DNA from 4 places in the Enterobacter pseudoroggenkampii genome. Region 4 is predicted to be linked to each of the others. Evidence: predicted binding sites of a transcription regulator. Region 4 holds the regulator's gene; each other region holds the start of a gene.
What was found. The regulator CRP, encoded in region 4, controls carbon source genes, mostly activating them, when cyclic AMP is high. The targets are predictions, from matches to a motif close to ATGTGANNNNNNTCACAT.
Positions count from the first base shown of each region.

Region 1: cdd (cytidine deaminase) is a predicted target of CRP. The motif match lies at 5,812-5,829, and genes of this name have one in related genera.
Region 2: OTG14_RS16420 (PTS mannitol transporter subunit IICBA) is a predicted target of CRP. The motif match lies at 3,216-3,233, and genes of this name have one in related genera.
Region 3: udp (uridine phosphorylase) is a predicted target of CRP. The motif match lies at 2,587-2,604, and genes of this name have one in related genera.

Region 1 covers NZ_JAPMLV010000001.1:2,312,120-2,320,052, reverse strand. The annotation lists gene mglA (galactose/methyl galactoside ABC transporter ATP-binding protein MglA) at 1-1,436, shown strand, start outside; gene mglC (galactose/methyl galactoside ABC transporter permease MglC) at 1,452-2,462, shown strand; gene OTG14_RS11325 (glutamine synthetase family protein) at 2,513-3,901, opposite strand; gene sanA (outer membrane permeability protein SanA) at 4,026-4,742, opposite strand; gene cdd (cytidine deaminase) at 4,869-5,753, opposite strand; gene OTG14_RS11310 (CidB/LrgB family autolysis modulator) at 5,883-6,578, opposite strand; gene OTG14_RS11305 (CidA/LrgA family protein) at 6,575-6,970, opposite strand; gene OTG14_RS11300 (type 1 glutamine amidotransferase) at 7,161-7,865, opposite strand; gene OTG14_RS11295 (AraC family transcriptional regulator) at 7,925-7,933, shown strand, end outside.
Region 2 covers NZ_JAPMLV010000003.1:182,246-190,178, reverse strand. The annotation lists gene selA (L-seryl-tRNA(Sec) selenium transferase) at 1-461, opposite strand, end outside; gene OTG14_RS16435 (glutathione S-transferase) at 565-1,173, opposite strand; gene OTG14_RS16430 (HlyD family secretion protein) at 1,264-2,400, opposite strand; gene OTG14_RS16425 (DUF3302 domain-containing protein) at 2,403-2,759, opposite strand; gene OTG14_RS16420 (PTS mannitol transporter subunit IICBA) at 3,417-5,324, shown strand; gene mtlD (mannitol-1-phosphate 5-dehydrogenase) at 5,425-6,573, shown strand; gene mtlR (mannitol operon repressor MtlR) at 6,570-7,160, shown strand; gene OTG14_RS16405 (YibL family ribosome-associated protein) at 7,219-7,581, shown strand; gene lldP (L-lactate permease) at 7,920-7,933, shown strand, end outside.
Region 3 covers NZ_JAPMLV010000011.1:16,346-24,278, forward strand. The annotation lists gene ubiE (bifunctional demethylmenaquinone methyltransferase/2-methoxy-6-polyprenyl-1,4-benzoquinol methylase UbiE) at 1-37, opposite strand, end outside; gene rmuC (DNA recombination protein RmuC) at 104-1,561, opposite strand; gene udp (uridine phosphorylase) at 1,702-2,463, opposite strand; gene OTG14_RS23310 (dienelactone hydrolase family protein) at 2,719-3,525, shown strand; gene OTG14_RS23315 (glycoside hydrolase family 1 protein) at 3,564-5,027, shown strand; gene metE (5-methyltetrahydropteroyltriglutamate--homocysteine S-methyltransferase) at 5,071-7,332, opposite strand; gene metR (HTH-type transcriptional regulator MetR) at 7,569-7,933, shown strand, end outside.
Region 4 covers NZ_JAPMLV010000007.1:134,893-142,825, forward strand. The annotation lists gene pabA (aminodeoxychorismate synthase component 2) at 1-536, shown strand, start outside; gene argD (bifunctional acetylornithine/succinyldiaminopimelate transaminase) at 623-1,843, shown strand; gene OTG14_RS21140 (YccS/YhfK family putative transporter) at 1,840-3,927, opposite strand; gene crp (cAMP-activated global transcriptional regulator CRP) at 3,985-4,617, opposite strand; gene OTG14_RS21150 (OsmC family protein) at 4,929-5,333, shown strand; gene OTG14_RS21155 (phosphoribulokinase) at 5,400-6,269, opposite strand; gene OTG14_RS21160 (YheU family protein) at 6,300-6,518, opposite strand; gene OTG14_RS21165 (hydrolase) at 6,515-7,537, opposite strand; gene mdcA (malonate decarboxylase subunit alpha) at 7,766-7,933, shown strand, end outside.

The DNA of each region.
Region 1 (7,933 bases), on a different contig from region 4:
TCGATAATGTTAATTTAAAAGTTCGTCCTCACTCTATTCACGCCTTAATGGGTGAGAACGGTGCGGGTAAATCAACATTATTAAAATGTCTTTTTGGGATCTATCAAAAAGATTCTGGCAGCATTCTTTTTCAGGGGAAAGAGATCGATTTCCATTCAGCGAAAGAAGCACTGGAAAACGGTATCTCGATGGTTCACCAGGAATTAAACCTGGTGCTGCAGCGTTCAGTCATGGATAACATGTGGTTGGGGCGTTATCCCACCAAAGGTGTCTTTGTCGATCAGGACAAAATGTATCGCGACACCAAAGCGATTTTCGACGAGCTGGATATTGATATCGATCCGCGCGCCCGCGTGGGAACATTATCCGTCTCCCAGATGCAGATGATCGAAATCGCCAAAGCGTTCTCCTATGATGCGAAAATCGTCATCATGGACGAACCGACATCGTCATTAACGGAAAAAGAGGTTAATCACCTTTTTACCATTATTCGCAAGCTGAAAGAACGCGGCTGCGGCATTGTGTATATCTCTCACAAAATGGAAGAGATCTTCCAGCTGTGCGATGAGATCACCATCCTGCGCGACGGCCAGTGGATTGCCACGCAGCCGCTGGAAGGGCTGGACATGGACAAGATCATCGCCATGATGGTCGGCCGCTCCCTGAACCAGCGCTTCCCGGACAAAGAAAACAAGCCGGGTGAAGTGATTCTGGAAGTGCGCAACCTGACCTCGTTACGTCAGCCGTCTATCCGCGATGTCTCCTTCGACCTGCACAAGGGAGAGATCCTGGGGATTGCCGGGCTGGTGGGGGCAAAGCGTACCGATATCGTGGAAACCCTGTTTGGCATTCGTGAGAAAGCCGAAGGCACCATTACGCTGCACGGTAAGAAAATCAATAACCACAACGCCAACGAAGCCATTAATAATGGTTTTGCGCTGGTGACGGAAGAGCGTCGTTCGACCGGTATTTATGCCTATCTGGATATTAACTTTAACTCGTTAATTTCTAACATTCGCAATTACAAAAACAAAGTCGGACTGCTGGATAACTCTCGCATGAAGAGCGATACCCAATGGGTGATTGACTCCATGCGCGTGAAAACGCCAGGCCACCGCACCCAAATTGGTTCGCTGTCAGGCGGTAACCAGCAGAAAGTTATTATCGGCCGCTGGTTATTAACCCAGCCAGAAATTCTAATGCTGGATGAACCGACCCGCGGTATTGACGTCGGCGCGAAGTTTGAAATTTATCAGCTGATTGCCGAGCTGGCGAAAAAGAATAAAGGGATCATTATTATTTCTTCCGAAATGCCGGAATTGTTAGGGATCACAGACCGTATTCTGGTTATGAGCAATGGTCTCGTCGCCGGTATTGTTGACACCAAAACGACAACGCAAAACGAAATTTTGCGTCTTGCGTCTTTGCACCTTTAAGATCAGGGGCTCCTCATGAGTGCGTTAAATAAAAAAAGTTTTCTCACTTACCTGAAAGAAGGCGGTATTTACGTTGTTCTTTTAGTACTGCTGGCCATCATTATTTTCCAGGACCCTACGTTCTTAAGCCTGCTGAACCTGAGTAACATTCTGACCCAGTCCTCCGTGCGTATTATCATTGCGCTGGGCGTGGCGGGCCTGATCGTGACCCAGGGGACGGACCTTTCTGCCGGTCGTCAGGTGGGTCTGGCGGCGGTTATCGCGGCAACCCTGCTGCAGTCGATGGAAAACGCCAACAAGGTCTTCCCGGAAATGGCCACTATGCCGATTTTCGTGGTGATCCTGATTGTCTGCGCCATCGGTGCGGTGATTGGTCTGATCAACGGTATTATCATCGCCTACCTGAACGTGACGCCATTTATCACCACCCTGGGTACGATGATCATCGTTTACGGTATCAACTCCCTGTATTACGACTTTGTCGGTGCTTCACCCATCTCGGGCTTTGACAGCGGCTTCTCGACCTTTACGCAAGGGTTTATTGCGCTGGGCAGCTTCCGCCTGTCGTATATCACCTTCTATGCGCTGATTGCGGTCGCCTTCGTCTGGATCCTGTGGAACAAAACGCGCTTTGGCAAAAACATCTTCGCCATCGGCGGTAACCCGGAAGCGGCGAAAGTGTCTGGCGTAAACGTTGCCCTGAACCTGCTCATTATCTATGCCCTGTCCGGCGTGTTCTATGCCTTCGGCGGGATGCTGGAAGCGGGCCGTATCGGCTCTGCAACCAACAACCTTGGCTTCATGTACGAGCTGGATGCGATCGCAGCCTGTGTGGTGGGCGGCGTCTCCTTCAGCGGCGGTGTGGGTACCGTACTGGGCGTGGTGACCGGTGTGATCATCTTCACCGTCATCAACTACGGGTTGACCTATATCGGCGTGAACCCGTACTGGCAGTACATCATCAAAGGCGCCATCATTATCTTCGCGGTTGCGCTGGATTCACTGAAGTACGCGCGTAAGAAGTAACCGTCTCTCGCGATACCCGGCCCGCTCACCGAGCGGGCTTTTTTTATGCCTTATGCCAGCTGTGACTCTTCTCGGGTCACAATGCGTTCAAACCAGTCCAGTTCAGAGAGCTTGCAGGCGATCCACTGTTCGGAAAAGGCGTCGCCCAGGGTGTCGGTGAGGTACTGACAGCGGGCAAAAGTCTCAATCGCCTCCTGCTGAAACAGCGGCAGTTCAGGTTGATCGTGCTGCGGTTCGGGCAACTCCTCCTCGTCGATATTTTCCAGCCCGTATAGCATGCCGGTCAGGATAGTAGCAGCCACCAGATACGGATTGGCGTCAGCCCCGGCCAGCCGGTACTCGATACGACGGTTGTGGTCATCCGAGCAGGGAATACGCAAGGCGGCGGAGCGGGTGTTATAGCCCCAGGAGTTAAATACGGGTTCCGTCAGGTTTTTACGCAGGCGACGAAACGCGTTGACGCCCGGCGCAAGAATGGCGATAGAGGCGGGCATCAGCGCCAGCTGGCCCGCGATGCACAAACGCACCATGCTGTTCAGCGCGTTAACCGGGGAAGCAAAGACGTTTTCGCCGCGGCTGTCGTTGAGGCTGAAATGGAAGTGCAAGCCGCTGCCGGAAAGTTCGCTGAAGGGCTTGGCCATAAAGTTGGCCTGCAGGCCGTGCTTTTCGGCAACGTATCGGGTCAGGCGACGCAGCGCCAGCACGTTATCGCAGACCTCAACGACGCGATGGCTGTGCTTCAGGTTTAATTCGTACTGACCGGACTCGGCCTCCGCTACGACCCCTGACAGCGGGATGTGCTGCAGGTGCGCCAGCTGCTCCAGCTCGTCAAACAGCGCGGCATGCGCCGACGAGGTATCCATATGAAAACAGCCCTGATTTTGCGGATCCCGATCGTCATGTCCCGTCAGATAGAACTCGATTTCCGGGGCAATCACCGGGAAAAGGCCGTGCCGGTGGAAGCGGGCCAGTACGTTCTGCAGTATCACGCGCGGCTCAAGCGGGCAGGGACTATCGTCGCTGTCTTTCATCGTCAGCAGGATCTGCGCGTTGTGCTGCGGATCTTGTGGACAGGGACGCAGGGAGCCGGCGACCGGAACGCACAGCCGGTCCGGTTCATCATAAAGCGGGGCGGCGATTTTTCCCTTCTGATCCATCGAGTAGACCGAAAGGGGAAAGTAACAGCCTTTTTCCAGACTCAGCATGCTCTCCACCGACAGACGCTTGCCACGCATCGTACCGTTGATATCGTTCAGGTAAACGTCTACATGTTTCGTCTGCGGGTAACGTTCCAGGTAATCGGCTACTTCCACTGAAATGTTGTGCTGCAGGGCGTCAATTTTTTCATCAAGCCAGAGACCGGAATTGAGTGCGCCAGGAAGTGATAAACCGGGAAGGTTAAAATACGGACGGAGACTTTTGAGGAAAAACGCATTCATTATCGAGTTCATAGTCATTCTTCAATGAAGCCGTAGCGGCAGTGAACTCAGCTTAAAAGAGCCGACGTAAAGGGGAGATAAAAAGCGTCAGGCCCGGCGTAAAGAAAGTATAAAGGCGGTGCTGTTATTTCTCTTTTTTCTGCATATCGAGCAGCTGCTCGGGCGTGACGGCCGGGTAACCCTGCGCGTCTTCCGGCACTTCATGCATCGCCGGAATCGGCACCAGCGGGCCTAAAAAGCGCGGTTCGCGTTTGAAGATATACAGATCGGCCAGGGCACCAAAGCGGGCACCGAACTCGCGGACGCGCACGCTCAGCATATCTTTTGGCGACGGCACCGCATAGCACTGTGCCTGAATGCCCATGTGCAGCGCGATAAACAGCGCGCGTTCGCAGTGGAAGCGTTGGGTGATGATGATGAAGTCGTTGGTGTCGAAGACTTTGCGCGTGCGCACGATGGAGTCCAGGGTGCGGAACCCGGCGTAGTCGAGCACGATATCGGCAGGATCCACGCCCGCGGCAATCAGGTCCTTACGCATCGTCACCGGTTCATTGTAGCTTTGCAGGGCGTTATCCCCGCTCAGCAGCAGGTAGTTCACCTTGCCGCTGTTGTAGGCGTTCAGCGCGCCCTGAATGCGGTAACGGTAATACTGGTTGATGACGCCGGTGCGGTAATACTTGGCGGTGCCGAGCACCACGCCAACCTGACGATAGGGCAGGTCCTGCAGGTCGTCAAAGATGTAGGGGGCGGTTTTCCAGCTCATCCAGCGGTCGAGACCGAGCACGATCAACAGCAGTATGCCGACCAGGACAGACAGGCTGTAAAAAACGCGCTTTAACATGCAGATGGCTCGTGCGTGGATGAAATTTAACTCAGGCTACTTTACCCGCCTGGTTAGCGCAAGAAACAGCGACTCAACTGAGGGGTTTTTCAGCAAACTGGCGGGCATTTCTGCCCGCCGGAAGGATCACGCCAGCAGTACGCGGTCAATTGTCGTACAGCCTAATGCTTTGAGCGTTGCGGCAGTGGCATCCCACTGGATCAGCGGCGCATCGGCAATCTCGGCCAGAATGGCGCGCTGAATGTCCGGATAGTCATAGCCGTTCAGGCTCAGCAGGTTAAGTGCGCCCTGCAGCGGCGGCAGCGTTGGGTTAAACGCGGCGTTTTCCGCATAGCTGCCGGTGAAAATTCGGCCATCGCGGCACTGCAGCGCCACGCCGCTCGGGGACTTGCTGTACGGCGTGTGGCTCTTGTTGGCGGCGGTAATCGCCGCCTGGCTCAGGTCATCGCCGGACAGGGCGAAACCGTGGTTCTGATCGTCCATCAGCAGGGTTTTGATCTCCAGATCTTTCGGGCCAAACGCGTCAGGCAGATAATCCCCCAGCGTGTGCGGCGCGCGGCCTGGCAGATTGATGCGCAGCTGCAGCCCGCTGTTCAGCTCGTTCATAAACTGACGGCAGTGGCCGCACGGAGTGTAGTTAACGGTAATGGCGCTCAGGGCTTTTTCACCGCGCAGCCAGGCGTGGCTGATGGCGCTCTGCTCGGCGTGAACGGTCTGCTGCATGGTTGCGCCCAGGAACTCCATGTTGCCGCCGAAGTACCAGGTGCCGCTGACGCCGCGCGCAATGGCCCCGACGTTGAAGTGGGAGAGATCGGCCCGCGCGCAGGCGGCAGCCAGAGGAAGCAGTGCGAAAGCCAGCGCGTCTTCGTCCAGTCCCGTTGCCTGTTTCAGCATCGTGACCTGCTCCGCGGTCAGCAGGGCGGGGAAGTGCGCATCTGCCAGAACGGGAGCAAGGGCTGACTGCAAATTCTCTGCAAGCTGGGCGAAAGCAGCTTGAAAACGTGGGTGCATGGCGTTTGCCTCATAAAGGTTAATGGATCGGTAGTTTACGGAGCCGTCAGGGCTTTATATGTGATCCACTTCTCATTATGTATGCAACTTATGAAATCAAAATGAAATTTGCGCGACGCATCGCAAATTTTAGCCCATCACTGCCAGAATAAGCGGGAAAATGAACGGGGCCAGCAGAGAGGTAATAATCCCGCAGATCACCAGCGCCAGGGAGCTAAACGCTCCTTCCTGATAATCCAGCTCCGCGCAGCGGGCCGTGCCCAGCGCGTGCGAGGCGGTGCCCATCGACAGCCCCCGTGCCGCTTTAGTATGAATACGCATCGCGTTCAGCAGGGTGTGGCCAAACACCGCGCCGAGAATACCGACGAAAATGACGCACATCGCGCTGATGGCCGGAATACCGCCGAGGCTGCCCCCAACCGCCATCGCGATAGGCGTGGTCACCGATTTTGGCAGAATAGAGGCGGCAATTTGCGGCGAGGCCCCCATCAACAGCGCCACCGACGTACCGGTAATCATCGCCACCAGGCTGCCGACAAAACAGATGGTAATGATGGATTTCCAGCGGGCGCGGATCTGGTGCAGCTGCTCGTATAAAGGAAAGGCGAGCGCCACGACGGCGGGCTGCAGCAGGTCGTTTAAGATTTTGCTGCCGGCAAAGTAGCGTTCGTAAGGAATGCCGGTGAGCAGCAGGAACGGGATAATCACCACCATTGCCACCAGCAGCGGGTTCAGCAACGGCATTTTGAAACGTGCGGCAAGCTTGCGCGCGGCGAAGAACACTGCCAGGGTGAGCGGCAGGGACCACCAGATATTGGCCATCATTTTTTTGTTTTCTCCCCAATCACGTTACGTTCGCCATGCACCAGATGTGAACTCCAGCTCACCACCAGGAAAACCACCAGCGTACTGACCGCGCAGGAGACCACGATCGGGCCGAACTGGGCCTTGAGCAAATCAAAATACTGCATGACCCCGACGCCGATAGGTACGAAAAGCAGCGCCATATAGCGAATGAGGACGAAGCAGCCGGGGTTGACCCATTTTGCGGGCAGGATTTGCAGCGCCAGCAAAACGAAGAGGATCAGCATGCCGATAATGCTGCCGGGGATGGTGATGGGCAGCAGCGACGCGATGAAAATCCCGGCATACAGACAGGCGTAAATCAGGACGAATGCGCGCAGATATTGCCAGATAATGTTCAATGATTTGCTCATGGTGATAGTCCTTGCTGAAACGCATTCATCATACAATTAAACCTAAAAATGTGCCATGGATCACATCATGAATTTTGAGCATACCAGACATTCCGGAATGGAACGTCCGGTATCACCTTACCGGTGCAGGCTACAGTTTAGAGGAAAGGGATTGCGCTGGCGAAACGGCGTGCCAGAGAAGGCATCAGCGTCAGGCGGTCAGTTTATCGAGAAAAGAAAACAGCACCTGGTTCATTTCGCAATAATCATGCGAGCGGAGTTTTTCTGCCGTTTCGACAAAACGGAATTCACCCGCGCGGCGGAGGTCACACTGCGAATGCTCAATCAGCAACTCTACCAGCTCCGGCGTTAGCTCCATATGGCACTGGAAACCGTAAACCCGTTCGCTGTATTGCACAATCTGGCGGGGACAGCCCTCGCTGTAAGCCAGAACCTTAGCCTGCGGCGTCAACCCTGGCATGTCGTTATGCCAGTGACCGACGTTCAGCACGCTGCCAAAGTCCTCAAACAGCGGGTTCGCCTTGCCTGCATCTGTGAGCCTGATGGGGAATTTGCCGATCTCTTTTTCCGGGCTATGACAAAACGCTGCGCCCAGCGCTTCGCCGATAAGCTGCGAGCCCAGACAAACGCCAATCACCGTTTTACCCGCCTCTATCGCGCGGCTGATGAGCGTCTTTTCCGCCTGCGCATCAAACCAGGGGCATTCCTCACGCGTGGTGGCGGGTGACTGCGGGCCTCCCATGATGATGAGCAAGTCTGTGTGCCCTGGCGTTTCGGGTACAGGATCGCCCTGATACACTCTGGTGTAGCTCAGACTGCAGCCGCGACTTTTCCCCCAGATTTCATAGGCGCCTGGCGCCTCGAAATGTTCATGAATAATAAAATGGATGTGCATTGCGTCTCTCTCTGGTTACATGTACAAGCAGCATCATAAGAGGAAGGGGGGAATGTGAAATGCCAACC
Region 2 (7,933 bases), on a different contig from region 4:
GCGGCGTTGTTATTCACAATGCAGGCATCTTCCGCGCCGGTCAGCTGGCACAGCAGCTCCGCCAGCGCCCGGTCGCGGTGCCCGCGTCCGGCGCCGTCCAGATCGTACTCCAGCGTCACGGGCGCTCGCATGGCCTGCACAACCGCCTCGACAGCCTCTTCTGCCTGCTGCGCGCGGCCCAGGTTGGTATGCAGTACGGTACCGGTCAGGTTAATCACCGGGCGTAACGCGCTTTGCGCTTTCTCATCCAGCCGGCGTTCAACTTCCTGCTCCCACGCCGCGCACCAGTCGGGCAAGGCGTTTTCTGACTGAATAGCGCATCGGGCTTCGTCCTGGAGCAGGCGTAACATCTCCACCGTCGCGGTATGACCGAAGCGCTCAACAACAGCATGAATGCGGGGCTCGCGAAGAAGACGGTCGATAGCGGGGATCTGGCTGTACAGCGAATGATGAGTAGTCATGAAAGCGCCTGGCGAGTAAATATCTTCCCCCCTCCCGACGGGAGAGGGAGTTAACATGTGGAGGGATTGTACCGCCTCCGACGCCGAAGTGTTATAACCCGCGTCAAGCCTTTGGCGGTTCTGTACGGGCAAAGCTCTCGCGGCTAAACAGCGTGTCTGCAAGCTTCACCAGCAGCGGACGGTCGACGCACCAGCCCGGGGAGACGCGGCGGAAGTTGAGATAGCCGATGGCGCAGGCGATGGCGATGGTCCCCAGGTTCAGGCTGTCGGGGTGAATCTTACCCTCCCGGATAAGCTGCTCGCACCTGTCCAGGCTGCGGCTGATTTTTTCCCGCTGGCGTAACAGTTCCGTTTCCGACTGCTGGGCGGCGGGTCTGGCCTGTTCACGTACGGAGGTTAACGCCGCATCCATAATGCCATCGGCCAGGGCTTCGATTTGCTTCACTGCCAGCGCCGCTTTTGGGTCTGCCGGCAGCATTGCCGGGGCAACGCCCAGCAGCTCGATATACTCGGCAATTATCGGGGAATCGAACCAGTATTCGCCCTCGTCCGTCACCAGCGCCGGGACTTTCCCCAGCGGGTTGTACTGCGCAACGCCGTTTTCCGCGTTGTAGGGCTGTTCATTAATGAATTCAAATTCAATCCCCTTCTCCAGCAGGAGAATCGAGATCTTTCGCACGAAGGGACTGGTGTAGCTACCGATGAGTTTCATTGCCTGATCCTTGATGCTGCAAAAAAGTCAGTATGGATCAAGCGATGAAAAAAGGGCAGGTCTGCGTGTCGCATTCCTGCCCTGGAAGGATTAGTGATCGAGGTAGAGGTAGTGCATCCAGCTGGTCATACGGAGCAGCACTTTACGCATGACCGAGACGTGGGCGAAGTGGTCCGAATAGACCGCCACCTGGGCAAAAATACCGTCTGGCAGCGCATCGACCTCCGCATTGGGGTTCAGCTCAATGATGGCCTGCACACCATCACTACCCGGAGTGACCGTCAGCGACTGCAGCGCGCCCTGCGCCTGATAGGTCCCCCCCGGCACCACCGGCAGAATCGCGGTAAGCTTCCCGGAGAACACCTGGCCCGGCAGCGCGTTAAACACCACTTCCGCTTCATCACCCGGCTTCAGACGCAGCAGCGAGTTCTGACGGAACTGGGCCACAATCTGACGCTTCTGTTCAGGAATAAAGACCATCACCGGGCGCAAAGGCAGCGCGGCGGCATAGGTCCCCGGACGGATCAGCACCTGGGTGATGTAACCATTGCTTGGCGCGCGCACCACGGTTTGATCCAGATTGTATTTGGCTTCGGCAAGCTGGGCGCGTAAGGAGGCAATTTGCGACTGTTCACCGTTAACCATGCTGTCTAACTGGCTTTGGATCTGCACCTGTTCAGCCACGGAGCCTTTCACCAGCGCATCCTGCGCGAGATAGTTCTGCCGCGCGTTGTCGATATCGCTTTCAGAGAACGGATTCACCTTCGCCTGGCTGCCTTTCAGGTAGCGCTGATAATCTTTATAGAGGCGATCGCGTTCAGCGGAGACGCGCGTGGTATTGGCAACGGCTTCCGCCAGCTGCGCTTTCAGATTATCGATATTGTGCGTCGCGGTTACCAGGTCGGCCTGAAGTCTGTCGACGCGTGCCTGGTAGCGGCCAGGATCCAGTTTAAATAACACTTCGCCTTTTTTAATGAGCTGATTATTTTTATCGGTCACTTCGCTGACCACACCGGTCACCTGCGGCGTGATTGGAATAGAAATAACCGCTTTTTGCGCCGTAAAGGTATACGGGTGGTTATAGTTCATTAACAGAATAAGTCCGGCAACAATAAATACGCCGCCTAATGTTGCGGTGGCAAGCGTCCACTGGTTGACCGGAATTCGGAATATTTTAAAGATGGCCCAGGCAAATGCCACGTAGGTCAAAATAATCAACAGATCCATGATTAGCGCTCCAGCGTGTTCTTATCAGCAGCAGGCTTTACCGCGGCCAGCTTTTGTTCGAGTTCCGCCACGCGTTTGGCGAGCGCATCCATGCCCGGGACCTCATCAGGCTTTGTAATGTGGTTTTGCATACCCCAGCCACGATCTTCGCGGTACAGGGTGGCCCAAATCCACAGGAACGGCCAGATGGCATGGAGCGTAAACAGGCTAATCCACCCTGCCGTGTGAATTGCATCGGCATGCGGATGGTTACGCTTTTTGGCCATATTGTAAGGGATGTCATGAATGGCGATGATTCCGTAAAACAGAACCAGAAATACAAAAATCAATACGCCCAGCGCAAAATAGTTGAGAAACATATTCTCCTCACTTAAACAACGTCAACTCATTAAATTAATAAAACGGTACGCAACCTAATTAATTTTTATAAACACGGGGTTGTGTTCATTATTCCCAGGGCCGGGAAGTATGTATTTTTATAATATCTCCATGCAAGTTTATAAGCGTGTCAAAATATATCCTGAATAATAATAGACTTAACCTTACAATATGAGCGTAATCCACCTTTTAACTTTTCGCCATACCACACATCAAAAGTGGTTTTTTAGCTTATCGTGTCGTGCAATATCATCCTGGCGCTGAATCGCGAATCAGAGTTTGCCGCCGATCACAGCCGGAGAAATCCGCATAAAAATATTTTGTGAAATCAGTCACAATCCAGAAACAAACACATGAAATCAAAATGTGACAAACATCACGAAAAGGGGTGGTTTTTGCCGTATTTCTCGCCATCGTATTTTTTTTGCACACCTGTTTTGTGATTAAGATCACCTCATTGATGTCCACACCCCCTACATTTACGTGACATGCGTCACACAAATTTTCGCTGTCTGGACAGTTGAACGATTCAGTGCCAGATTTCACAGCATCAGAACAGGGTCCGGCTACCTCTGCCGCCTCATTAACAATAAACCTCGGGCCGCAAGCCTAAGCGTAAACAGAAGAAGGGGTGTTTTATGTCATCCGATTTCAAGATCAAAGTTCAAAGCTTTGGTCGTTTCCTCAGCAACATGGTGATGCCAAATATCGGCGCGTTTATCGCGTGGGGTATCATCACCGCATTGTTCATTCCGACAGGGTGGTTGCCTAACGAAACGCTGGCGAAACTTGTTGGCCCAATGATTACCTATCTCCTGCCGCTGCTCATCGGTTTCACCGGGGGTCGTCTGGTGGGCGGTGACCGTGGTGGCGTCGTGGGTGCTATCACAACCATGGGTGTTATCGTCGGTGCGGATATGCCGATGTTCCTCGGGGCGATGATTGCCGGTCCTCTGGGCGGCTGGGCGATTAAGAAATTCGACGTCTGGGTTGATGGTAAGATCAAATCCGGCTTCGAAATGCTGGTGAACAACTTCTCTGCGGGCATCATCGGGATGATCCTCGCCATTCTGGCGTTCCTCGGCATTGGCCCTGCGGTTGAAGTGCTGTCCAAAATTCTGGCGGCAGGCGTTAACTTCATGGTGGCGCACGAGATGCTGCCGCTGGCGTCTATCTTCGTTGAACCGGCGAAAATCCTGTTCCTTAACAACGCCATCAACCACGGCATCTTCTCGCCGCTGGGTATCCAGCAGTCTCACGATCTCGGCAAGTCTATCTTCTTCCTGATTGAAGCTAACCCGGGTCCAGGTATGGGCGTTCTGCTGGCGTACATCTTCTTTGGCCGTGGCAGCGCTAAACAGTCTGCTGGCGGTGCGGCGATCATCCACTTCCTGGGCGGTATCCACGAAATTTACTTCCCTTACGTGCTGATGAACCCACGTCTGATCCTGGCCGTTATCCTCGGCGGTATGACCGGTGTGTTCACCCTGAGCGTGCTGGGCGGCGGTCTGGTTTCTCCGGCCTCTCCGGGTTCTATCCTGGCGGTACTGGCGATGACGCCAAAAGGCGCTTACTTCGCGAACCTTGCGGCTATCTTTGCGGCAATGGCCGTCTCCTTCGTGGTCTCTTCTATCCTGCTGAAAACCAGCAAAGTGAAAGAAGATGATGACATCGAAGCCGCAACACGTCGTATGCACGACATGAAAGCAGAATCCAAAGGCGCGACGCCACTGGCAGCAGGTGATGTCTCTAACGACCTGAGCCACGTACGTAAAATCATCGTTGCCTGTGATGCCGGTATGGGTTCCAGCGCAATGGGTGCAGGCGTGCTGCGTAAGAAAGTGCAGGATGCGGGCCTGACCAACATCTCCGTGACCAACAGCGCCATTAACAGCCTGCCGCCGGATGTTGACCTGGTTATCACGCACCGCGATCTGACCGAACGCGCCATGCGTCAGGTACCACAGGCACAGCACATTTCGCTGACCAACTTCCTCGACAGCGGCCTGTATACCAGCCTGACCGAACGTCTGGTTGCCGCGCAGCGTCACGAAGACAACGAAGTGAAAGTGCGCTCCAGCCTGCAGGACAGTTTTGACGAGAGCAACGCCCACCTGTTTAAGCTGGGTGCGGAAAACATCTTCCTCGGTCGTACCGCGGCTACCAAAGAAGAAGCGATTCGCTTTGCCGGTGAGCAGCTGGTGAAAGGCGGCTACGTTCAGCCTGAATATGTCGACGCGATGCTGGAACGCGAAAAACTGACCCCGACCTATCTGGGCGAATCCATCGCGGTGCCGCACGGTACGGTTGAAGCGAAAGATCGCGTCCTGAAAACTGGCGTCGTATTCTGTCAGTATCCGCAGGGCGTGCGCTTCGGTGAAGAAGAAGACGACATCGCCCGTCTGGTGATTGGTATCGCCGCTCGCAACAACGAGCACATTCAGGTGATTACCAGCCTGACCAACGCGCTGGATGATGAGTCCGTCATCGAGCGTCTGGCACAGACTGAAAGCGTTGACGAAGTTCTGGCTCTGCTTAACAAATAACGGTACTCCTCCCTCTCCCCCCGGGGAGAGGGCTAGGGTGAGGGGAAAACGTTCCTCACCCCAGCCCTCTCGGGTAAAAACATTGATGAAGGTTAACACTATGAAAGCATTACATTTTGGCGCAGGTAATATCGGTCGTGGTTTTATCGGTAAACTGCTGGCAGACGCGGGCATTACGCTGACATTCGCCGATGTGAATCAGGTCGTCCTGGATGCCCTGAATGCGCGTCATAGCTATCAGGTCCATGTGGTCGGTGAAAACGAGCAGGTTGAGACAGTATCTGGCGTCAACGCGGTCAGCAGCATCGGTGAAGATGTTATCGACCTTATCGCCAGCGTCGATCTGGTCACCACTGCCGTAGGTCCAGTTGTGCTTGAGCGCATCGCTCCTGCGGTCGCGAAAGGCCTGGCAAAACGTAAAGCGCAGGGCATCGACACCCCGCTGAACATCATCGCCTGTGAAAACATGGTGCGCGGCACCACGCAGCTGAAAGGCCACGTTCTTAACGCTGTAGCAGACGAAGATAAAGCCTGGGTTGAAGCGCACGTCGGCTTTGTGGATTCCGCTGTGGATCGCATCGTTCCGCCGTCCGAATCCGCCACCCACGATCCGCTGGAAGTGACCGTGGAAACCTTCAGCGAGTGGATCGTTGATAAAACCCAGTTTAAAGGCGCCCTGCCGACTATTCCGGGAATGGAATTAACCGATAACCTGATGGCATTTGTCGAACGCAAACTCTTCACGCTGAACACCGGGCATGCTATAACCGCGTACCTCGGAAAATTGGCCGGTCATCAGACCATTCGTGACGCGATCCTCGATGAGAAGATCCGCGCGGTGGTAAAAGGGGCAATGGAAGAGAGCGGCGCGGTGCTGATCAAACGCTACGGTTTTGATGCTGAGAAACACGCAGCATACATCCAGAAAATCCTCGGTCGCTTTGAAAACCCGTATCTGAAAGATGACGTTGAGCGCGTGGGCCGTCAGCCTCTGCGCAAACTGAGCGCGGGCGATCGCCTGATTAAGCCGCTGCTGGGCACGCTGGAATACGGCCTGCCGCACGCCAACCTGGTGAAAGGGATTGCCGCCGCAATGCACTACCGCAGCGAACAGGACCCGCAGGCGCAGGAACTGGCTCAGCTGATTGATACCCAGGGCGCGCAGGCTGCGCTGGCGCAGATTTCCGGTCTGGACGCCAACAGCGACGTGGTTGTGGAGGCGGTTAACGCATACAACGCAACCAAATGATGCACAGTGAGGCGCAGGTTAGCCTGCGCCCGGATAACAGATTGTCAGATATGCAGGCAATAATGGAACAAACCCAGGCCTTTGAAAATCGTGTGCTTGAGCGTCTGAATGTTGGCAAAACCGTACGAAGTTTCCTGATTGCCGCCGTCGAGCTGTTAACCGAGGCGGTGAATATCCTGGTGCTTCAGGTGTTTCGCAAAGACGACTACGCGGTAAAATATGCTGTAGAACCGTTACTGGACGGAGACGGACCGCTGGGCGATTTATCCGTGCGTCTGAAGCTGATTTATGGTCTTGGCGTGCTGAACCGACAAGAGTATGAAGATGCGGAGCTGCTAATGGCGCTGCGCGAAGAACTCAATCATGACGGTAACGAGTACACCTTTACCGACGATGAAATCCTGGGGCCGTTCGGCGAGCTGCACTGCGTCACCGCGCTTCCTCCGGCACCGCAGTTTGATAACAGCGACCCTGAGCTCTACGCGATGCAAAAGCTGCGTTATCAACAGGTTGTCCGTTCCACGATGGTTCTCTCACTGACTGAGCTGATTTCCCGAATCAGCTTAAAAAAAGCGTTTCAGAAGTAAGCCTGCTCACATTGGTGTATCCTTCCCTGTAAATTCCCCGTTTTCAGAGTTATTTGTCATGAAAGAAGTCGAAAAGAACGAAATTAAACGCCTGAGCGACCGCCTGGATCTCATCCGCCACCAGATGGCGGGCCTGTCACTGGTCGAGTCCGCCGAGAAGTACGCCGAGCTTGAAAAAGAGACCGCGAAGCTGGAAGCGGAGATCGAGCGCCTGCGCGAGGTCAAAGGCCAGAAGCTGAGCAAAGAAGCGCAGAAGCTGATGAACATGCCGCACCGCCGTGCGATCACCAAAAAAGAGCAGGCCGACATGGGCAAGCTGAAGAAAAGCGTCCGTGGTCTGGTAGTGGTACACCCGATGACCGAGCTTGGCCGCGAAATGGGCCTGAAAGAGATGACGGGTTTTTGTAAGACCGCGTTCTGATACTTATCCCCCTCACCCTAACCCTCTCCCCAAAGGGGCGAGGGGACTGTACGGTGCGGTTTTCTCCCTCTCCCCGTGGGAGAGGGTCGGGGTGAGGGCATCAGGCCCCACCCCCGCCTCAAATTGGCCCAACCAATCCCCCTTTTCTTTCTCCCCTGGTTCACAATTCCATTATTTCCGCTCACAAAACCATTGCTAGCTCATAACATCTGGTTAACCATTCATTGTCATTAACCCTACAACACAACATTGGCAGGACCACTTTTACACAGACTGTGATGCAGAGATGAGCGGAGACTCACCCGCAGCGCAGGCTGTCTGGTCCCCAGGAGACCTGCATGAGCCTCTGGCA
Region 3 (7,933 bases), on a different contig from region 4:
AGCCAAAGTGCGTTGTGTCTTGTGAATCGTCAGCCATCTCAGAGCCTGCTTATCAGTAAAATGTTCGTGAAGTGTAACAGATTGGGCGCGTTTGCCCTACGTTTCAACCACCGCGAAAGAAACGCGCCGGAGTCTCGTCTGGTGATAAATCCACCGCTAACGTATTGTCTTCACTGTTTGTCTTTTGTTCGTCCGCACCTTCTCGCAGGCGAAACTCGTCGTCCTGGGCGGTGGCCTGTTCCACCAATTCCGGATGAATCTCGCGTTTAACCTCTACCCCCAGGCTGCGGAATGATTCGGCCTGCGCCAGCAGATTGCCGCGTCCCGAGGTGAGTTTTTTCATCGCCTGGCGGTAGTTATCCTGCGCACGATCCAGGCTCTGCCCGACTGAGGACATGTCGTCCACGAAGAGGCGCATTTTGTCGTACAGCTTGCTGGCACGATCGGCAATCTGCTGCGCGTTGCGGCTCTGGTGCTCATAGCGCCACAGGTTCGCAATGGTACGTAACGCCACCAGCAACGTGGTAGGGCTGACCAGCATAATGTTATTTTTGAGCGCTTCGGTGATGAGTTCAGGCTGCCTGTCGAGTGCCAGCAGAAACGCGGGCTCTACCGGAATAAACATCAGGACATAGTCCAGCGAGCGAAGACCCGGCAACTGCTGATAGTCTTTTCTGCCGAGCAGGCGAATGTGGTTACGCACGGAGGCAATGTGCTCCTGCAGCGCCGATTCGCGGGTGTAGTCATCCTCCGCGTTGAAGTAACGCTCATACGCCACCAGGGTCATTTTGGCGTCAATCACCACATCTTTACCCTGCGGCAGCCGCACAATCACATCCGGCTGCATGCGAGAGCGGGCGTCGTTTTCGATACTCACCTGCGTTTCGTATTCATATCCTTCCCGCAGGCCGGAGGCTTCCAGTACGCGGGTCAGCACCACTTCTCCCCAGTTGCCCTGGGTTTTGTTATCCCCTTTGAGCGCGCGGGTCAGGTTGACCGCTTCCTGCGCCATCTGGGCATTCAGCTGCTGGAGATTGCGAATCTCATGCGCCAGGGTGTGCCGCTCGCGGGCTTCCTGACCAAAACTGTCCTGCACCTGACGACGAAAACCGTCCAGCTGTTCACGCAGCGGCGTCAGCAGGCTGTTAAGGCTCTGGCGGTTCTGTTCGTCAACGCGACGGTTGCTGTGCTCGAAAATACGGTTGGCGAGGTTCTCAAACTGTTCGCTGAGGCGCTGCTCGCTGTTGATCATCTGGCGGATTTTGTCTTCCGCATGCAGCTGAGTGGATTCAAGGCGGGTGGTCACTTCGCGGAGATCGGCCTCCAGCGAGGTGTTGATATCTCGGAGATTGCGCAGTTCGTTGTTGAGCAGTTCACACTCGTCGCGCCAGTGTTCACTCAGGGCAAGCTGCTGCCTGGCCGCGCTTAAATCGGCGACGATCTCTTCACGTTCAGCCAGCTGATCGGCCTTCTGCTGCGCATGCTGATAACTGGACATCAGCCAGCCTATCGCCACGCCCGCCAGCGCAATCACTGCATAAATCAGGATTGAGATATCCACAATGCCCCCTGCATCAACGTATTACCCGCACAAAATAAGATTGTGCTGTATAAACGTCCAGTTTGAAAGGGTTTTCCTGCGAGGCGCTACGCAAAAAATAAAGGCCGAACGTGTCGGCCTTTGATTTAGAAAGGAAGGGACTAGATCAGGCGACGCGCGGCTTCAACCACGATTTTCACTGCATGGCTTTCGGTCTGCTTCATGGTTTCGGCGTTCGGGATCTCCTGCTGGGTACGGTTGACGATAACGCCCGCCACCATACCGGCACGCAGACCCTGGCTTGCGCACATGGTCAGCAGCGTGGCGGATTCCATTTCGTAGTTCATCACGCCCATTGACTGCCACTCTTCCATGGAGCCTTTGAAGCGGCTTACCACGCGGCCAGAGAAGGTGTCGTAACGCTCCTGGCCCGGGTAGAAGGTGTCGGAAGAGGCGGTTACGCCTACGTGGGTGGTTGCGCCCACGGATTTCGCGGCTTCAACCAGCGCGGTGGTGCATTCGAAATCCGCCACTGCCGGGAATTCCATCGGTGCAAAGTGCAGGCTTGCACCGTCCAGACGGACGGACGCGGTCGTGACCAGCACGTCGCCGACGTTGATGTGCGGCTGGATAGCGCCGGTGGTACCGATACGCAGGAAAGTACGAATGCCCAGCTGCGCCAGCTCTTCAACAGCAATAGACGTAGACGGACCACCGATACCGGTAGAGCACACGATCACCGCTTTGCCATCCAGCTCTGCGCGCCAGGTGGTGAACTCACGATGGGCAGCCAGCTTGACCGGCTTATCCATCAGCGCGGCGATCTTTTCCACACGCTCAGGATCGCCAGGGACGATAGCGAGCGTAGCCCCTTGTAAATCGTTTTTAGTGAGGCCGAGATGAAAAACATCAGACTTAGACATAGGTGACTCCTCTGTGGGTCGGTTAGTCAGAAGAAGTAAAACGGTACTTTACAGAAGCAGTAAGTATATTTTCGTGACGCACCTCACCATGAATGAAAATGATTACATTTGATTTCCATAAAAAGGTGATTCACATCACATTAACAAGTTATATCGTCAGGTGCTGCACAAAAGATAGACCGTTTAAGGCACTGTGAGTTGTTAACCTGGTGTCTATATTTACCTTTGCGCTAACTGATTGGTACGGAGAATGCCATGACTGAAAAAACTGGTTTTGCACCTGCTGCGGCCCCGCATGCCTCAACCATCGTCTCAACATCTGAAGACGCCATCACGGCGGGTGAGACCTCTATTCCCTCGCAGGGGGAGAATATGCCTGCTTATCACGCACGACCAAAATCGGCAGACGGCCCGCTGCCCATCGTGATTGTGATTCAGGAGATATTTGGTGTTCACGAACACATTCGCGACCTCTGCCGCCGGCTGGCGCTGGAAGGGTATCTGGCCGTTGCGCCAGAGCTCTACTTCCGTCAGGGCGATCCGAACGACTACAGCGATATTCCTACATTGCTCAGCAACCTGGTCAGCAAAGTCCCGGACGCGCAGGTGCTGGCCGACCTCGACCACGTCGCCAGCTGGGCGGCGCGCAACGGGGGCGATCCCCATCGTCTGCTGGTCACCGGTTTCTGCTGGGGCGGACGCATTAGCTGGCTGTATGCCGCGCATAACCCGCAGCTCAAAGCCGCTGTCGCCTGGTACGGCAAACTGGTGGGTGAAAAAACGCTGAATTCACCGAAACATCCGGTTGATATCGCCACCGAGTTGAATGCCCCCGTGTTAGGGCTTTACGGCGGTCAGGACACCGGTATTTCGCTGGATTCGGTAGAAACCATGCGCCATGCGCTCCGCGCGGCAAATGCGAAGGCGGAGATTGTAGTTTACCCGGATGCCGGGCATGCGTTTAACGCCGACTATCGTCCGAGCTATCACGCTGAATCGGCGAAAGATGGATGGCAGCGGATGCTTACGTGGTTCCGTCAGTACGGTGGTAAAAAAGGGTAAGCCTTTCCCATCATCATGACGCATAAGGAGTGCGTGTTATGGACAATTCCCTCGCGTTTCCACACGGTTTTTTATGGGGCGGCGCGATTGCCGCCAACCAGGCCGAAGGCGCATGGAACGTGGACGGCAAAGGGCCGTCCGTTGCCGACGCTGTCGCCTGGAAACCCAACCTCTCCGTGAAAGATTACAGCGGCCACATGGCCCTGACGGACGAGAATATCCGCGACGCGTTTGAAGGTAAAAATGATGCGCTGTACCCGAAACGCCGCGGCATCGATTTTTATCACCACTATAAAGACGACGTCGCGCTGTTTGCTGAGATGGGTTTTAAGGTGCTGCGCGTATCCATTGCCTGGTCGCGTATTTTCCCGACCGGCGAGGACGCCGCGCCAAACGAGGCCGGGCTGCAGTTTTATGAAGAACTGTTCCGCGAGCTGCGTCGTCATAACATCGAGCCGCTGGTCACCCTTTCCCACTACGAAATGCCGCTGGCGCTGAGCGAAAAATATAACGGCTGGGTGCATCGTAATGTGGTTGATGCCTTTGTTCGCTTCAGCAATGTTTGTTTCGACCGCTACAAAGAGCTGGTGCGTTACTGGCTAACCTTCAATGAAATAGACAGTATTCACCGCCATCCCTTTACGACCGCGGGCATTCGCGAAGAGAAAAGCGCGCCGGGCAACGCGAAACAGGATATCTATCAGGGTCTGCACCATCAGTTTGTCGCATCTGCACTGGTCACCCGAGACTGCCACGCCAAAATTCCGGGCAGCCAGGTCGGGTGCATGCTGACGAAGCTGACGACCTATCCGCGCAGCTGCCGTCCGGAAGACATTGAAGCCACGCTGAAGAAAAACCTGGAAAACTATTTTTATGCCGACGTGCAGGTATTTGGCGACTATCCGCCGCTGATCCTGCGCGATCTGGAACGACGAAATATCCATATTGAAATGCACCCTGACGATCGGCGTATTTTAAAGGCGCATACCGTCGATTTCGTCTCCTTCAGCTATTACATGTCGATGACCGAATCCACTCAGCCTGACGCCGAACGCATTCCCGGGAATACCGTTCTCGGTGTGAAAAACCCGTATCTGCCTGCATCCGAATGGGGATGGCAGATTGATCCGCTTGGGTTGAAAATCTCGCTGCTGGAGCTGTATGACCGTTACCGAAAGCCGCTGTTTATCGTTGAAAACGGTCTGGGCGCGAAGGATGTAGTCGAAAACGGCAGGATCCACGATAGCTATCGCATCGACTATTTCCGCGCACACTTCGCGCAAACGCTGGCCGCGATTAATGAAGGCGTGGAGGTGATGGGGTTCACCACGTGGGGCTGTATCGACATCATTAGCGCGGGCACCTCGCAGATGTCCAAACGCTACGGTTTTATCTATGTCGATCAGGACGATGAAGGAAACGGTACGTTGAAACGGCTGAAAAAAGACTCCTTTTGGTGGTACCAAAAAGTGATTGCCAGCAATGGCGCAGACCTGAGCTAAGTACGATAAGGCCGGGCTGGCACCCGGCCATCGCGCGTCACAATTATGCCTGACGCAACTTCTGTGCTGCCTTCACCATGTTCGCCAGCGCCGCACGCGTCTCCGGCCAGCCGCGGGTTTTCAGGCCGCAGTCCGGATTCACCCACAGGCGCTCAGCCGGAATGCGCTGGGCCGCTTTTTTCAGCAGGGCTTCAATCCACTCCACGCTCGGCACGTTCGGGGAGTGAATGTCGTACACGCCCGGCCCGATTTCGTTCGGGTAGTCGAATTCTTCAAACGACTCCAGCAGCTCCATGTCAGAGCGCGACGTCTCAATGGTGATCACGTCGGCGTCCAGCGCGGCAATCGAATCCATGATGTCATTAAATTCGCAGTAACACATGTGGGTGTGGATCTGGGTGTCGTCCTTCGCCACCGCGGCGTTGATGCGGAACGCTTCCACACCCCACTGCAGGTAGGCATCCCAGTCGCTGCGGCGCAGCGGCAGACCTTCGCGCAGGGCCGGTTCGTCAATCTGAATAATGCCAATGCCTGCTGCTTCCAGATCCGCCACTTCATCACGCAGTGCCAGGGCAATCTGTTTGGCGATGGTTTCACGGGTCACGTCTTCACGCGGGAAGGACCAGCAAAGAATGGTCACCGGACCAGTGAGCATGCCTTTCACCGGCTTGTCCGTGAGGGACTGCGCGTATTTCGCCCATTCCACGGTGATCGCTTCCGGGCGGCTGACGTCACCGATAACCACTGGTGGCTTCACGCAGCGGGAGCCATAGCTCTGCACCCAGCCGTTTTGGGTAAACACAAAGCCGTCGAGATGCTCACCGAAGTATTCCACCATGTCGTTACGCTCGGCCTCACCGTGCACCAGCACGTCCAGACCCAGCCGCTCCTGCTCGATAATCGCCTGCTTGATGTGTTCGGCAATACCGGTGCGGTAGTGATTCGCATCCAGATTGCCCTTTTTGAAGTCCAGACGCAGGCCACGGATTTCGGTGGTTTGCGGGAAGGAACCTATGGTGGTGGTCGGCCACGCAGGCAGGTTGAAGCGGGCACGCTGCGCTTCAGCGCGGACTTCATACGGGCTCTGACGCTGGCTGTCCTGGGCGGTGATGGCCGCCAGACGTTTTTCCACCGCCGGGTTATGCACACGCGCCGAGTGACGACGCGCCTGGATCGGTGCGCTCCATTCGGCGATCGCCGCCGTGTCGCCGCTGTTCAGCGCATCGCGCAGCAGCGTCAGCTCTTCACATTTTTGCAGGGCGAAGGCAAACCAGCTTTTCACCTCAGCATCCAGACGGGTTTCGACGCTCAAATCGATCGGGCTGTGCAGCAGGGAGCAGGACGAAGCCACCCACAGCTCACGTTTGCCGACGATGTCTTTTATTTGAGCGTATTTCCCGGTGAGATCGGCACGCCAGACGTTACGACCGTTAATCAGCCCGGCGGAAAGCAGCCAGTCCACAGGCAGGCGCTTATGCAGCTCCGCCACATCGTCTTTACCGTGTACGAGGTCAACGTGCAGACCCTGAACCGGCAACGCGGTAATGGTGTTAAGGTTCGGCGTTACGCCTTCGAAATAGGTGGTCAGCAGCAGCTTCACTTGCCCCGCCAGCGCGTCATACGCCGGTTTGAAGGCATCGTGCCAAACCTTGGGCAGTTCGAGCACCAGCGCCGGCTCGTCGATTTGCACCCACTGAATGCCGCGTTTGCCCAGCTCAATCAGCACCTGTTTGTAGACCGGCAGAATGTCCTTCAGCAGGCTGAGTCGGTCAAACTGCTCGCCTTTTACTTTACCCAGCCACAGGTACGTTACCGGCCCGAGCAGAACCGGTTTCACCTGATGGCCCAGCGCCAGCGCTTCGTCCACTTCATCCAGAAGCTGCGTCCAGGTCAGCCTGAACTGCTGACCTTTCACGAACTCCGGCACCATATAGTGATAGTTGGTGTTGAACCACTTGGTCATTTCCGCCGCTGCCGCTGGCTCACCCGTTGGCGCACGGCCACGGCCGATGCGGAACAGGGTATCGATATCTACCGATCCATCTTTGTTCTGATGACGAGCCGGCACGTTGCCAAGCAGCAGGCTGGTCGTCAGAACATGGTCGTACCAGGCGAAATCGCCCACCGGCAACAGGTCAATGCCCGCCTGTTTTTGCTGAGCCCAGTGACGAGCGCGCAACTCGCGTCCCACCGCCAGCAGTTCTTCACGGGTGGCGTTCCCCGCCCAGTAGCTTTCTTGCGCTTTTTTCAGTTCGCGACGCAGGCCAACGCGAGGGAAACCGAGTGTGTGATTGCGGATTGTCATGTTTTCTTCCTCTAATTAATTGTAAATCCTTTGGATTTTGAATTTAGGGAAGGCGGCAAGTTTGCTCATCCCCGGGAGCTTACATGAGTAAGTGACCGGGGTGGGTAAACGCAGCCAACGCACCATAAATTTAAAAGACGAAGGATTTTAGCCGTCCAGATGTTTACACATCCATAATTGGCAGTTACTGTATATTCCTCAAGCGCAATATGTTCATGGCGAAGTGAAGGACTTTCATGATCGAGATAAAACACCTGAAAACGCTACAAGCGTTGCGGAACTGCGGCTCGCTCGCGGCTGCGGCTGCCACGCTGCACCAGACCCAGTCCGCCCTTTCTCACCAGTTCAGCGATCTGGAACAACGACTCGGCTTCCGTCTTTTTGTGCGTAAGAGCCAGCCCCTGCGCTTTACGCCGCAAGGTGAGATCCTGTTGCAGCTGGCGAATCAGGTCCTGCCGCAAATCGCCAGCGCGCTGCAGGCGTGTAACGAACCGCAACAAACCACGCTGCGTATCGCCATTGAGTGCCACAGCTGTATTCAGTGGCTGACCCCCGCGCTTGAGAACTTCCGCCAGAAGTGGCCGCAGGTGGAGATGGACTT
Region 4 (7,933 bases):
CTTTCACCTGGAACCTTTACCAGTATTTTTGCGAACTGGGTGCCGAGGTGGTTGTTCGTCGCAACGACGAGATCGATCTCGCCGATATCGAGACGCTGGCTCCACAGAAAATCGTGATTTCTCCGGGGCCGTGTACGCCCTCGGAGTCGGGTATTTCTCTGGATGTGATCCAGCACTATGCCGGCAGGCTGCCGATCCTGGGCGTCTGTCTGGGCCATCAGGCGATTGCCCAGGCGTTTGGTGCCACCATCGTGCGCGCCGCCAAAGTGATGCACGGTAAAACCTCGCCGGTCACCCACACGGGCACCGGAGTGTTCACGGGGCTCAATAATCCGTTAACCGTGACGCGCTACCATTCCCTGGTCATTGACCCGCCGACGCTGCCCGACTGCTTTGAGGTGACGGCCTGGAGCGATACGCAGGAGATCATGGGGATTCGTCACCGCGAATGGGACCTCGAAGGCGTGCAGTTCCACCCGGAAAGCATCCTCAGCGAGCAGGGCCATGCGCTGCTGGCAAATTTCCTCCATCGCTGAATAACTGTTGCCTTGCTGTGATTTTTTATGCATATTTTGTGATTATATTTTCACAATCACTGTGACATAAAATGGATGGTCATGACATGGCAACTGAACAACCAGCAATTACCCGCGCGACATTCGATGAAGTGATCCTGCCGATTTATGCACCGGCTGAGTTTATCCCGGTGAAGGGGAAAGGCAGCCGCGTCTGGGATCAGCAGGGTAAAGAGTATGTGGATTTCGCGGGCGGTATTGCGGTCACGGCGCTGGGTCATTGCCATCCCGCGCTGGTGGAGGCGCTGAAAACACAGGGGGAAACCCTGTGGCACACCAGCAACGTGTTCACCAACGAACCGGCGCTGCGCCTGGGACGTAAGATCATCGATGCCACCTTCGCCGAGCGCGTGCTGTTTATGAACTCCGGCACCGAAGCCAACGAAACCGCCTTTAAGCTGGCGCGCTACTACGCCACAACGCGCCACAGCCCGTACAAAACCAAAATCATCGCCTTCCACAATGCCTTCCACGGACGCTCCTTCTTTACCGTCTCCGTTGGCGGCCAGCCGAAGTATTCCGACGGGTTTGGCCCGAAACCGGCTGATATCGTCCACGTGCCGTTTAACGATCTGCACGCGGTGAAAGCGGTGATGGACGACCATACCTGCGCGGTAGTCGTTGAGCCGATCCAGGGTGAAGGCGGCGTGACGGCGGCAACCCCGGAATTCCTGAAAGGGCTGCGCGCGCTGTGCGACGAACATCAGGCGCTGCTGGTCTTTGATGAAGTGCAGTGCGGAATGGGACGTACCGGCGATCTGTTCGCGTATATGCACTACGGCGTGACGCCGGATATTCTGACCAGTGCTAAAGCGCTCGGCGGCGGTTTCCCGGTGAGTGCGGTACTGACGACGCAGGAGATCGCCTCCGCGTTCCACGTCGGTTCTCACGGCTCCACCTACGGTGGTAACCCGCTGGCGAGCGCCGTGGCGGGTGCCGCGTTCGACATCATCAACACGCCAGAGGTGTTGAACGGCGTCAGCGCGAAGCGCGAGCTGTTCGTAAAACACCTGCAAAAGATTGACGAGCAGTACGATGTGTTCAGCGAGATCCGCGGGATGGGGTTATTGATTGGTGCCGAGCTGAAGCCGCAGTATAAGGGCCGCGCGCGCGACTTCCTGCACGCCGCCGCTCGCGAAGGGGTGATGGTGCTCAACGCCGGGCCGGACGTGATGCGCTTTGCACCGTCGCTGGTGGTGGAAGACAAAGACATTGAAGACGGGTTAACCCGGTTTGCCGCCGCGGTCGCGAAGATCGTAAAAGGTTAATACGCCGTCCGCTTCAACCTGCGGGTTAGCCAAATCCCGTGATGCGGACGCTGACGCCATGCCACCGACGAAATGGTGTGCATGGTGTTCAGATGCCCCAGTACGCGCTGCAAATGCTGCTCCAGGGTGCTCATTGGCCCGTGGGTTAACGTTTCCGGCGCTTCCAGAATGTTCGAATCTCCCGACTCACCCGGCGAGTCATACTCCAGACGCTGCTGACACCGCTGCAACGCAATTTCACACGACTGCAAATAGCGCTGCGCCAGATCCGGTGTCAGCATCGTGTGCTCGCGCGCCAGCGTGGTCATGGCGTTAATGTGCTCGACGATAAACTGGCTGTGCGTCACCCACAGCTTCATATCTGCCAGATAGTGCGAGTTAAAGCCCGGCTCCTGCATTGCCTGGTTGAGCGAGTTAAACAGGGCGTTGTGCGCCTGGTTGACCTTCATGCGCTGATACGCCAGCGGCGACGGCTGCGGGTCGTCGCTCAGGATCAGGCGAATGGCCTGCTGGTCGGCTTCCAGCGCGTCGTGGGCGTTCTGGCGCAGCAGTCCACTTTGCCACTGCGGCCACAGCCAGACCATGCCGCCAAAGGCAATCAGACAGCCGATCAGGGTATCAATCAGCCTGGCGACAATAAACTGTTCGCCATTGAGCGTGAGCAGCTGCAGGGTATATACCGCCGTCACCGTAAAGCCCACCATCGCCCAGCCGTAGTTTTTGCGGATAATCAGGTAGCTCACCAGCGTAACCGCCAGCATTCCTGCCAGAGTATAGCCTTCCGGCACGTGGAAGTGCAGCGTCACGCCCGCGATGATCAGCCCGGCCATCGTTCCGCCAGCCCGATGCAGAATACGCACCCGCGTGGCGCCATAGCCGTTCTGGGTGACAAACAGCACGGTCATTAAGATCCAGTAGGGTTTCGGCAGATGCAGCGCCATGCCCATCAGGCTGGCGGTACTGAGCATCACGCTAATACGTGCGGCGTTGCGCAGGGCGGACGATTTAAGAGAAAGATAGCTTTTGAGCGCGGGCAATAGCGGCAGCCGTTTCTGCTTATCCGCCATCAGGTCGCGCGGATAGAGCGGGCGCTGCGTGCGCAACACGCGGGCGATACGGCTGAAGTGCCAGGCGGCAAACTGGCCGACCGGGTTATCCGGATGCTGACGAGCGATTTTCTCCAGCGCGCCCAGCTGCTTATCCATGTTAAAGCGCGTCGGGTAGCGGTGATAGAGAATATCATCGGCCAGCACGCGCAGGCGTGCGGACACCGTCTGCGCGTTCCAGCGGATCACCGCTTCGGCGTGACTGCGCTCGACCAGCTTTTGTACCTCCTGCGGGTGGTGCAGGCTCACGGAGATATGCTCCTGCAGATCCAGCCCGACCTGGAAGGTGCGCAGCAGCCGTTTGTACTCGTGGTTCTTGTTGGCGGCGAGCATATGCAGCTGCTGATAGCACTGGCTTATCAGATCCACCACCTTCTGCTGGCGCGTCAGCAGGGGCGGTAAGGATTTTTCCGGATCGGTATGCTGGGTCAGCAGGGTGTATTTGGCTTCGCAGTAATCCGCAAGCTGCACATAGAGCAGGCTCAGGGATTCACGCAGCGGCTGCTCCCGCCACAGCCAGAACCAGAACCAGTTAAACAGGCCGTACCATAATGTCCCCAGGGCGTAGATCAGCAGCGGCTCCCACACCGGCATATTCCCGGCGAGGCTCAGCGTGAAAATGGCCGCAATCAGCGACGCGGGAAGCAAGCGGGCGTGCAGCGAACTGATTTCCGCCGTGACGCCGAGGGTCATCGCCAGCACAGTCAGGATCAGCGGCAGCGGGATATCCCGAGCCAGTAAAAGCTGTACGGCGAGGCTACAGCCCGCAAACAGGCAGCCGCCGATAATCAGGCGTTTGAAAAAGCGCTTATGCGGCGTGTCCAGACCGGCGATGTTGCAGCAGGCAGGCACGAGGGAAAACAGCAGACCTTGCTGAAGATGTCCGAGGATCAGGCCTATAGCCACGGGAAGACACAACACCAGCGTTTGTCGCAGTGCGTAGTTAACTTCCGGGTGATAGATCAGCCTGCGCCACATGGGGAGTAGAGACAAAAACGGCGTGACACCTTGCGATGGCACGCCGTTTAAGCGGAATTAACGCGTTCCGTAAACCACGATGGTTTTACCGTGGGCAGAGATCAGGTTTTGATCTTCCAGCATTTTCAGGATACGACCCACCGTTTCACGAGAGCAACCGACGATCTGACCAATTTCCTGACGGGTAATTTTAATTTGCATGCCGTCCGGGTGGGTCATAGCGTCTGGCTGTTTCGCCAGGTTCAGCAGGGTCTGTGCGATACGGCCAGTCACGTCCAGGAAGGCGAGGTTGCCCACTTTCTCTGAGGTGACCTGCAGACGGCGCGCCATCTGGGAAGAAAGACGCATCAGGATGTCAGGGTTAACCTGAATCAGCTGACGGAACTTCTTGTAAGAAATTTCAGCCACTTCACATGCTGTCTTTGCACGAACCCAGGCGCTACGTTCCTGGCCCTCTTCAAACAGGCCCAGTTCACCGATGAAATCGCCCTGGTTCAGATAAGAAAGGATCATCTCTTTCCCTTCTTCATCTTTGATCAGCACTGCCACCGAGCCTTTAACGATGTAATACAACGTTTCCGCTTTTTCACCCTGGTGAATCAGCGTGCTCTTTGATGGGTACTTATGAATGTGGCAATGAGACAAGAACCATTCGAGAGTCGGGTCTGTTTGCGGTTTGCCAAGCACCATGCGCTGTTATCCTCTGTTATAAGCTGTCACCAGAGTCATCAGATGCATCCGGACTCTGGGGTTGCAATCGAATTCTTACCCATACCCTGGGAAGTCGGCTACCGTAACGTTTCGCAGCCAGTAAAGTTTGATGTCCTCTGCATACATGTGTAACGTCAATGTATTACTGTAGCATCCAGAGTGTTTTAGCATAGCTTTCGCCGCGTGTCTCCTGGTGTCTCGCTTCAGCATGATGCAGGTCGCCTTCCATTGCGAGAAATGTAACGCACGCGTAATCTGTCACCAAAAATGCAACGTTGGAGTTTAAGAATATGCAAGCGCGCGTGAAATGGGTTGAAGGTTTAACGTTCCTGGGCGAGTCCGCGTCAGGACACCAGATTTTGATGGACGGTAACTCCGGCGATAAAGCGCCAAGCCCAATGGAAATGGTGCTGATGGCGGCAGGGGGATGCAGCGCCATTGACGTGGTGTCGATTCTGCAAAAAGGTCGTCATGACGTGACGGATTGTGAGGTTAAACTCACGTCAGAACGTCGCGAAGAGGCGCCACGCCTGTTCACCCATATTAATCTGCACTTTGTGGTCACCGGTAAAGAGTTGAAGGACGCAGCGGTCTCGCGTGCGGTGGATCTGTCTGCGGAGAAGTACTGCTCTGTGGCGTTAATGCTGGAGAAAGCGGTAAAAATCACGCATTCGTATGAAGTGATCGAGGCTTAATTATTGGGGCATCGTGCGTGTTGATGCCCTCACCCTAACCCTCTCCCACAGGGAGAGGGAACATGTTCACGCAATCTGCTTCCCTTCCATCAGTCGCTCCACCAGCGGCGTCATGATGAGCTCCATCGCCAGCCCCATTTTTCCGCCCGGCACGACTAACGTATTCATGTGCGAAATAAACGAGCCCTGCAGCATGGCCAGTAGCCAGGGGTAATCAATGCCTTCGAGATTGCGGAAATGGATCACCACAAAGCTCTCATCCAGAGACGGGATGCTTTTGGCCGCAAACGGGTTGGAGGTATCCACCGTCGGCACGCGCTGGAAGTTGATATGGGTGCGGGAGAACTGCGGCGTCAGGAAGTTGATGTAATCTTCCATGGAGCGCACCACCGAGTCCATCACCGCCTCTCGTGAATGGCCGCGCTCGCTCATGTCGCGCGTCAGCTTCTGGATCCACTCCAGGTTAACGATAGGGACCACGCCGACCAGCAGGTCCACGTGGCGCGCCACGTCGTGTTGAGGGGTGACCACGCCACCGTGCAATCCTTCGTAAAACAGTACGTCGGTGGGTTCCGGCAGCGGTTGCCACGGGGTGAACGTCCCCGGCACCTGATTCCAGGGAACGGCTTCATCATAGGTATGCAGATACTTGCGGGACTGCCCTTTGCCGCTCTGACCGTACTCTATAAAGGTTTGTTCCAGCAGGCCGAAGTCATTGGCTTCCGGGCCGAAATAGCTGATGTGTTTACCCAGATCGCGCGCTTTACGGATGGCCATATCCATCTCCGGACGCGTGTAGCGGTGAAAGCTGTCGCCTTCGACCTCCGCCGCACGAAGATTCAGCTGGGCGAAAATCTTGCGAAAGGCGAGGCTGGTGGTGGTGGTTCCCGCACCACTCGACCCCGTAACGGCAATAACCGGATGTCTGGCAGACATAGCAACTCCCTGACTGAAAAGGGTGGAAGATCAGCCGTGAAACGCGTTGCGGGGCATGATATTGACCGTCTCATGCAGTTCTGACCACACCAGCACCACGTCGCCGCTTTTCAGCTGGCGCTTAACATCGTTGACCTTTTGCTCAAGCGAGCGTTCCTGTTCACCATAATCGGTGCCTTCGCGTAATACAAAGCTTTCAATCAGATTATCGAGTGTTTCGGGAGCCAGATCCTGCCAGGGAATAATCATTTTGCACCGTCCAGATAAGGGGTTAGCCAGTCAGGAATACGCGTCTCAAGCCACATTTTCGGGCGGCGCAGCGTACCGCCGATAAACCCGACGTGGCCGCCGTGCTCGGTCAACTGATAGTGAACGTTGTCGGGCAGGAATTCCTGAGCGGGGATCGAGTGATGATCCATAAACGGGTCATCTTTGGCATGAATGATCAGCGTCGGCTGCGTGATCTTGCTGAGCAGCGGCATGGCGCTGCACTGACGATAATAGTCAATCGCATCGGCGAAGCCGTGGATTTTCGCGGTGATCAGGTCGTCGAACTCGCGAATACGGCGCACCTTTTTCAGCTGACGCAGGCTGACCGGCAGGGTATCCGGGTAGGCTTTCAGCTTACGCGCCGCGTTGGCCTTCAGCAGGTTGAGCAGGTAGCGCTGATAGACGCGGGAAAAGCCTTTATCCATGTGGTAGCTGCACTGCTCCAGCATAAACGGTGCGGAGACAATGACGGCGGCATCCAGCGGGACGGTTTCACCCTCTTTGGCTAGCAGGCAGGCCAGCATATTGCCGCCCAGCGAGTAGCCCACCGCGGCGGTCGGCACGGTGCCAAAGTTGTCCCGCAGCCAGTGTAAAAACCACGTTCCGTCTTCGGTTTCACCCGAGTGATAAATGCGTTTCTGACGATTCGGTTCGCCGCTGCAGCCGCGAAAATGCATCACCACGCCGAGCCAGCCGCGCGCTTTTGCCGCCTCGATTAACCCGTGTGCATATGGGCTGTGCAGGCTGCCTTCCAGACCGTGAAAGACCACCAGACGCGGCTTATGGCGGGCCTGCTCCGGCGCTTCGCTCCAGGCGAGATCCAGAAAATCACCGTCTGGCAGGTCAAGCCGCTGCCAGTGTGGGGTGAACTGAACCTTGCGGCGGATCAGTCGCGGCAGCATGGTCTGCAAATGGCGATTGGCCACGCCGCGCATAGGCACGAACTCAGTGCTGTCTTCGGCCGCAATGTCGAAGTCTGATGGAATGATTTGGGTCATAAGGGCGATGCTGATTCTTGTCAGAAATTTACGGTACTTTCCGAATTGTACCCCGTTTAGCCTGGTTTTCCGAAACATGAACTGATCCCGATCACAAATCTTAACCTTGATTATTACTCTCAGGCTAATGATTCCACTCTACGCTTAATTGATGCCTTTCTCACCAGAGCGCACACTTTACTCAACGTTAAGCAAATCAAAATGATTAGCTGAATCAGGAGGTTAATAATGTTATCTGGGCAAACACCCACCCGGCAATGGAACACGCGACGCAGCGAAAAAGCGCGTCGCCTGGCGTCCGTACCGGTGCAGGGCAAGGTACTGCCAACCGGCGATCTTGTCGCCATGCTGGAAAAATTAATCGCGCCTGGCGACAAGGTCGTTCTGGAAGGTAAC